Regions from separate parts of the Virgibacillus kimchii genome, predicted to be linked through region 1. Evidence: riboswitches for the same ligand, from Rfam matches in the RefSeq annotation. Region 1 holds a riboswitch; the other holds the start of a gene.
The links. A riboswitch is a leader RNA that binds a small molecule or an ion and turns the genes downstream of it on or off. The one in region 1 is predicted to bind thiamine pyrophosphate.

Region 1 (4,219 bases):
CGTGGTTAATATGATACGTTTGTCCATTTAAAACAAGCGCAGGGACTGATTTAACCCCAGCGTTCTCTGCTTCGTTGATTTTTGATGCATCATCGTTAAAGTCGATGACTTCTACATCTACCTTTGATTTGTCAAAGTAGTCCAAAACCATTTTTTCTGCGTCTGCACAAACCGGGCAGCCGGCATGATAAAATACTGCTTTTTCCATACATAATACCTCCTTGGTTTGACTTACTACATCCAAGCATAGGTCAAATCCGAGGTACCATCAATAAGGCTTTCCCTATCATACCCATAGGAATAAGCTATCAATCACAGGAATTTATCGGTAAACTTTTGTTAATGCAAGTAAAACTGATGGGACTCCTTAATAGCCTACCTCCACTACAGCATTGACGATATACATCAAATCATTTTTATCATGCTGATCCTCAAGAATAATCCCGCTGGTGGCAGTCATTCCCCCTTTTACTGTTTCTACGGTCACGGTGCCATAAGGAATAAGCTGTTTTATTTTCTTTTCATCCAGATTTCCCAAATCCTGCGGAATGCCAAGTTTCACATTCACTTTCATTTTATTAATATCTTCATCAGGAAGCATTTTTCTTATTCCCGGCATGGAATTATAATGAATCGCATCCATCACCGCCCGCTTTGCCGCTTCATTGACATCCTGGCCGTGCAAATCTACCCCCGTGCCTGTTTCAATAAATAGAATTTCCTTCATATCATCTGCTCCTTTCCCATTGTCTTTTTATATCATCTGAATGCACTACATCTGCAAATGTCCCGTCAAGCAGAGCAAGTGCATAATCATGGTGTCGTTGATGGTCAGAAACGGCACAATCAGCGGGAACAATAACGTGAAAATCCCGCATATACCCGTCCCGGGCAGTGCTATCTAGGCAAACATTTGTATAAGCACCGGAAATGACCAGTTCAGTAACGCCACTACGGCGTAGAATCAATTCAAGGTCAGTGTACAAAAAAGCACTGTAACGATGCTTTATGACAATCTTTTCACCATGTTCCGGTATGAAAGGTTGAAAAAATTCTGCGCCCCAGCTCCCAGGTTCACAATAGGAAAGGCCGCTTTTCGAACCTGCTCTGCCATACCTTTCTTTTTGTGTCGGAGATGCTGTCCATTCACTATGTTCAGAAATGGCATGGATCACCGGGATGCTATTATTTCGGGCAGCATCCAGTAAATTTTTCGTCCTTAATAAAGTTTCCCGAAAAACGTGGACATTTTTCCCCCGTTTGGCTGCAGTACCGTCCGGATGGCAAAAATCATTTTGCAAGTCTACAAGTAGCAGTACTGATTTTCCATTTGAAGTGCTCATTTGCAACAGACCCCTTTTCACCATTCGCTAGTATATTTGCTCCACCCGTTTATACTTATCCACTTTCTCCTTATCGAGAAAGTACAGCTCATCTAGCAGTGCCGGGATAAATGAACCGGGACCATTTGCTTTTTCCATTGCCAATTCGGCGGCGATGCCATAAGCCGCAGCTACTTCAATTCCTGCTTCATATGGATCATTTCCTACACTAACATACGGCCCGACAAGAGATGTAAGCAGGCAACCGCTGGCAGTGATGTTTTGCAGCATGGCATGTCCGTTTCTGCACAGGGTCGTGCGCTTGCCATCAGTGATGACATCTGTTTTTCCGGTCGCGATAACGACAGTGTTATACTTATTGGCAACGCCTTTGGCCACCTCCGGATCTACTTCCTCAATCGTAGAATCCGGTCCTTTCATTACTGACAAAGTATCCCCGAGTACAGCAATTTCCCCCGCATTAGCACGGATGGCAGCAAATTTCACTTTATCCAGCAATTCATAGATCACTTCTGTACGAAATTTGGTCCCTCCAACTGCAATGGGGTCCAGGATTACCGGCACACCTTTTTCGTTTGCTGTTTTTCCGGCAATCAACATCGCTTCTGCCCGATCTTCGGTAAGGGTACCCAGGTTTAACACAACTGCTGCTGCATGCTGTGCATTTTCTACAGCTTCTTTAGGCGTATTGGACATGGCCGGAGACGCACCGACGGCGATGAGTCCATTGGCAGCCATATTTGTGGCCACTTCATTGGTAATATTATAAATGAACGGGTTCTCTTTCCTGATTTCTGCAAGATAGTCCATACTGAACGCTCCTTATTCATAGATTTTGAGAAAAAAATAGGGAAGATTACTAAAAAAACCACTCCGGAAATGGAGTGGTTTGATATACAAAATCCGTATATTCGCCAGCTCCACTTCCCTACGCTGGTACAAACCAGATCAGGTTCAAAGGGATTAAGAAAAATCTTATCTCAGCCTGCCGGCACCCCTAGTGGAATTTCATATGTACATTCATTATACCGATAACTTTCTCCTGGGACAAGAGGACAGGTACCTCGAACCGGTTTGCTATTTTAACAGGAAGCGGCTATAATTGTTATCGAAAATTAAATTAATTTGTAATTCTGCTGGGGGAGCACGTGGATGCTGAGAGAGTAAATCGACCCTTGGAACCTGATCTAGGTAAGGCTAGCGTAGGGAAGCGGATTGGCAATGTTCTATTTATGAGTATACCCATTGCTGAACCCATTTCTATGACTGGAAATGGGTTTTTATTTTCCTGTTTCCCCTTGCATGAAAAGAGGTGAGAGCATTCTGCAACTAAAAGGTCCAGCTACTTATTAAGCAAATTTAATAATCGGAGAGGAGAAGAGGAAATGGAAAAATTATTTACAGAACGTCTATGGGAAAAGGTGGAACCTATTTGGAACTCATACATCACCCACCCTTTTGTAAAAGGACTTGGGGAAGGATGGTTGGATCAGAATAAATTCATGCATTGGCTAAAACAGGACTATGTATATTTAATAGAGTATTCCAGACTTTTTGCACTGGGGAGCGCCAAAGCGCAGGATTTAAAAACGATGACCACTTTTGCCAAACTGCTGGACGGCACACTCCATATGGAAATGGATTTGCACCGGCAATATGCCGCCCAATTCGGCATATCCCAAGAAGACTTGGAAAAAACAGAAGCTGCCGCCACAACTACAGCTTATACAAGCTATATGCTGAATGTCTCCCAGCGCGGTGGAGTGGAAAATGTCGTGGCCGCTGTACTGGCTTGTGCCTGGAGTTATAATTTTATTGGCAAAAAGCTGGCAGCATGGCCAGGGGCAAAGGAGCACGAATTTTATGGCCGCTGGGTAAAAATGTATTCGTCGGATGATTTTACCGAACTGGCTGAAGACTGCAAAAATCTGCTTAATGAAATAGCAGCAGGAAAGCCTGAAAGAGATTTGGCTGAACTGGAAGAGATCGTCGTGAAAACAAGTAAATTGGAATATATGTTTTGGGATATGGCGGAGAATAAAGAAGATTGGCCGGTATAATTTCGCCCAAAAACAGCCCATCACCCATCTAATGATATATAATTTTTTATTAAAAGGCAAAAGCAGCCATCCGCAGAGCACTTGACTGCTCCACGGATGGCCTTATTCCCAGCCCTTATATGGCTTCTTCGGTATCCAACTCCGATGACCAGATTTCAATCAATTCATTTGAATAGTTTTCCAGGATACGATAAACCTTTCCTGAAATAAGCTCATTATTTTCCTGATGATAAAGCAGCAACAGAAAGCTATTCATATGTCTGACTACTTTATCGCCATCTCCCTGTTGTTCAAAAAGATCCACAGCTGTTAAATGGTTTTTCAGTGTGCGAGGAGCTGTTTCATCAGCAAATTCCTCTTCCTGTTCAAAACGTTCCACTAGCGATTGCATCCCGGCTGCAGTTACCCCTTCCGGCAAATAATCAATAACAACTTCAGCTTCGTTATAGTTATTTCCTTCTCCATCCGGGTCATAATCATTCTCAATATTTCCTGCCGGATCTACAGAGAACCATTTGATCGTCGTGGTTTCTTCAATTGTTAATGTTTCTCCGCCCATTCTTGTTCCGGCTACACTAATGACATCGGAGTCAAAAGTTGGTCGTGAACCATCCAGGGTATAATAAACAGTAGCTGGTTCGCTCATTTCAAAGTCTACCTCAACAGGATCATGGTACGTTCCTTCTTCCGGAGAAATCCAAGTTTCCGGATTTACATCATCGTTTGCATTTTCAAGGGCTACCTCAAATAATCCGATTAAGCCGTTGGCAAATTCCATTGCTTCTGCATGGCCTTCTTCAAATTCCGGTTGGAAGC
Region 2 (4,219 bases), 860 kb from region 1:
ATTTACTTTTTTATTGCTTCCCGGTATTCGCCACCCCTTAGAATCCAGCGCCCACTCCTTCAAAAACTTCTTCAGTTTTTTGATTGACTGTGTGGTGACAAATGCGCGTTGTCCTTTCGTGTTATATATCCGATTCTTATTCGAAGATAGTCCGGCATCTGTACATACCACAAATTTCGAAAGGTTAAAGTCTTTTAGAATACGGCGTTCCAACGGTTTCAAGGTGGTTTGTTCATTTCTGTTTCCAGGTGTCATACTAAAGGCAAGTGGCAGTCCTGATCCATCCATGAATAGTCCCATTTGAACAATTGGGCTGGGCCGATTTTCTTTAGAAACCCCATATTGTTTCATACCGTCTTCTTCCTCGATTTCAAAGAAAAAATTGGTGCAGTCATAATATAAAACCTGCGTGTTTCGATCAACCACCTGGAGGCTGTTTTTATAGACCATTTCTTCAATGAAATCAGATTGTTCCGCAAGTACTTCAAGTGCCCGGTACATTTGATGCTCCTTAAAATGTGGGGGCTCAAGTAAGTCCTTCGAATGTTCAAACGTCCCCTTTTTAGAAGTGGGATGTAGAATGCGCAAATACAGAAGACGTGAAAGAATTTCATTAAGATCATATTCAAATTCATATTTCTGAGAGATTTTCTGACAGATTTGATCTAATTTTAGTTTATGATAAAGGGATTGTAAAAAAAGATAACCGGAATTAAACAACGTTTGTTTATTCAATTCTATCTGCTTGGCTGGACTGTATCTGGCAATGATTTTATAGTTACTCTCTTTTTCTTCCTGTGTTAATTTTTTGGCATATTCTTTTGCCCAGGTATAGGGATCTACACCGGGATGCTTTTCTAAAATTTCCTCATCGTTTCCTAAAGCCTCAACGACTTTTGAGGTTTTCTTTCCGTTCCGATAAACATCTTTAATAACAGAATAGGACGTTGACCCTTTGGAAACACTTTTTTTAATGCGCACACACATCTCCTCCGTACTGTGTTTATACTTTATATTATACAATAGTACGAAATAGTACGCAATTATTTAAAGCGGAATTTGACAAAAAAATATAAGCCTGCACTGGCTTATGATCACTTTTTATTTAATTTAGGTGTCAAACTCCCGGAATCAGCGCTTGAATTATGTGTAGCAGATGTCAAGGAATTTATAACTTTGGCAGGTGAAAATACGAAAGCTTAAAGTCAGTTAGATCTTACGCACATGAAACATTGAAGTTTACTATTGTCTGGTATACAATGGTATAAAGTGAAAAAAGCATAGATTGAAAGCCTGCAGGGGGAGCCTTTTGGCTGAGAGTGAACAAGGTATGTGTTCTTACCCTTAGAACCTGTTAGTTAATACTAGCGCAGGGATGGTGGCTTTTTTGATGGAATAAAGCAATGTGAGCGGGTTTCCCATCAGGAAGTCTTCCCCTTGGCATTGCTTTTTTTGCGTTCCAAAATAGGGGGAAGGAGTGTTAATTTGCAATCCAGAAGAGTTTTATTTTTAATTGAAGTGGCTATTTTTACAGCATTGGCATTACTTTTGGACATTTTACCATTTTTATCTTTTAAAATTTGGGCCCAGGGTGGTTCGGTCTCGTTTGCCATGATACCAATCTTTATTGTGGCGTTTCGTTGGGGGCTAAAGGGTGGCTTACTGTCCGGATTTTTACTTGGAGTATTGCAGGTTGCCACCGGAACAGCTTATATTTTGCATCCTGTGCAGGGTATTCTTGATTATGCCGTTGCATTTACTGTATTAGGATTTGCCGGCGTTTTTGCAAGAATAGTTCAGCAGGCTGTTAAAAACGGCGAAACAAAAATATATTTAACTTATATTACATTTGGTGTTTTATTGGGCAGTGTATTACGCTTCCTTGCACATTATATCGCAGGGATCGTCTTCTTTGGCTCCGCGGTGGAAGGTCAGCCGGCGTGGCTTTATTCATTAATTTATAATGCATCCTACATGCTGCCATCATTTGTTTTATGTACAGTGCTTGTGTTCTTCCTGTTCCATAAACAGCCAAGAACATTAATTAATGCAGCGTAAATCAGTCAGCCCGCTCACAAAGGGTAACCTTGAGCATACAGAGGTTACCTTTTTTATTGGAAAAGGAGAATCTCAGGAGCAGAGGTATTAACCCGGTGTAAAAGGTGAACCCGGCCATAACAGCCGGGTTCAATGATCTTACTTTATAATAAATAATCAACATCTTCATTTGTCACAATCAGTAGTACTTTGCCCTCGTCCATTTCTTCTTCGTATTGTTCTGCTTCTGCGTCGCTTAATCCCATCTCTTTAAGTTTTGTGCGCAGTTCGTCTCCTTTACTGTTAAAGAGGTTTCCGACTGCATCCCCAAAATCCATTTCTTTCATGCCGATTGTATTTGCATCTGCGTTGTCTGCAATGCGCTCGGTTCGGTCATCATCATGGGAAAGTACATAGACATTGTCTTTGTCCACGCCTCGATCTTTTAAGAGGTTTACATCTGTTGCCAGTTGTTCGTCATTTGTATATTCCTTGATAAATGGTTTCATTTTAAATACCTCCCTTTCAAGTATTCACTTTCTTCATTCCCGTATGAATATGAACTAAACATATAGTTTCGGCATAGGCTATATGACCATGGAAGGGAGGAGAGGGGAGAATGGTGGAGCTATCATTTTCTCATTGGCTATATGGTTTAGTTACATTGGGCATTATTGCCACCATGATTTTCCGTAAAGGCGTAGTGATGCCTACTTTGTTTGGGACATTTGTTGTTGCCTTGGCTTATCACGGGAATTTAGTTGACGGATTTACAGCAATATTTCAGGCAAATTTGGTTGCTGCCCAGGAACTGTTTAACATATTTCTGATCATTACCTTTATGCTTGCACTATTAAATTCTTTAAAGGATTTAGGTGCGGACAGAAAAATGATACAGCCTATCCAGAAGTTTATGACTAATGGACATATCTCCTTTTTTATACTAGTAATTGTCACGTATATAATTTCTTTGTTCTTTTGGCCAACACCGGCGGTTCCATTGATTTGTGCGCTGCTTGTACCTGCAGCAGTTCGTGCCGGGTTACCGGTTATGACAGCTGCAGTAGCTATTGCGATTGCAGGTCAGGGCATGGCACTTTCGTCTGATTATATTGTTCAGGTTGCTCCGAGCTTATCTGCAACAGCTGCAGGGATAGAAACGTCGATCGTTGCTGATAAAGCATTGATCTTATCCAGCATATCCGGTGTGATTGCCATCATGCTTGCTTATTTACTGTACAGGAAAAATATAAGGTCCAGGGATGATGAGAGAAATGAATGGGAAGTACAGAAGATGCAATCTGCTTCAGTGTCGGATAAAAAACAGGGAACCGAAAACCTGGATAGGTGGAGCAGAATATTTGCCATTCTAGTGCCAATAACACTGTTGGGTGTTGTAATTTATATGGTATATGAAAAGCTGCTGAGCGGAAGAATGAGCGGATTGGAAGGGGGAGATGGAGCTGCCTTTGTCGGCGGTGTTGCTGTAATACTGCTATTACTTTCAACCATTGCTTTTGGGAAAAAGCATGCATTGGAGTATATCAGTACCCATATTACCGATGGCTTTACTTTTGCTTTCAAAGCGATGGGACCTGTTATTCCGATTGCCGGTTTTTTCTTCCTGGGAAGTCCGGATTTTTCGGGAAGCATTTTAGGAATAGAAGAAAACGCACCGGCTTTCCTTTTTGATATTGTGCAGGCTTCCCAGGAATATATACCACAAAGTGCGTTTTTGGCAGCATTCAGTGTGTTGCTTATTGGGATTATAACCGGATTGGACGGCTCAGGATTTTCCGGTCTGCCCTTAACCGGAGCACTGTCTGCTTCATTAGCAAATGCTTCAATTGATGCCGGTACGCTTGCAGCAATTGGGCAAATGGGTTCAATATGGACCGGCGGTGGTACACTGGTAGCCTGGTCCTCATTAATTGCCATTGCCGGGTTTTGTGGTATATCAGTAATGGAGCTCGTACGCAGGAATTTTATTCCGGTTATGGCGGGTCTCGCCCTTTGCACATTATTTGCTGTATTGTTTTTATAGACTCCTGGAATAATGGTTGATGAAAGAGCATTCACGTCTTTATAAAAGCAACCAGTACTCTGTACCTGCAGTGAAAATCGACAGGAATACAAAAATCCTGTCGATTTTTTTGTTATTTACAATTAAGATAAAAAATAT

Region 2: linked by a shared signal. The riboswitch ahead of thiT (energy-coupled thiamine transporter ThiT) and the one ahead of thiM (hydroxyethylthiazole kinase) in region 1 are both predicted to bind thiamine pyrophosphate.

The regions. Positions count from the first base shown of each region.
Region 1 is NZ_AP043951.1:3,778,583-3,782,801, reverse strand. Features, by position in the region: gene ACZ42C_RS18435 (thioredoxin family protein) at 1-208, opposite strand, end outside; gene ACZ42C_RS18430 (Lin0512 family protein) at 368-727, opposite strand; gene ACZ42C_RS18425 (cysteine hydrolase family protein) at 729-1,343, opposite strand; gene thiM (hydroxyethylthiazole kinase) at 1,371-2,153, opposite strand; TPP riboswitch at 2,252-2,352, opposite strand; TPP riboswitch at 2,472-2,569, shown strand; gene tenA (thiaminase II) at 2,729-3,403, shown strand; gene ACZ42C_RS18410 (M14 family metallopeptidase) at 3,519-4,219, opposite strand, start outside.
Region 2 is NZ_AP043951.1:411,357-415,575, forward strand. Features, by position in the region: gene ACZ42C_RS02125 (IS1634 family transposase) at 1-981, opposite strand, end outside; TPP riboswitch at 1,289-1,393, shown strand; gene thiT (energy-coupled thiamine transporter ThiT) at 1,486-2,058, shown strand; gene ACZ42C_RS02135 (YflT domain-containing protein) at 2,202-2,546, opposite strand; gene ACZ42C_RS02140 (hypothetical protein) at 2,660-4,081, shown strand.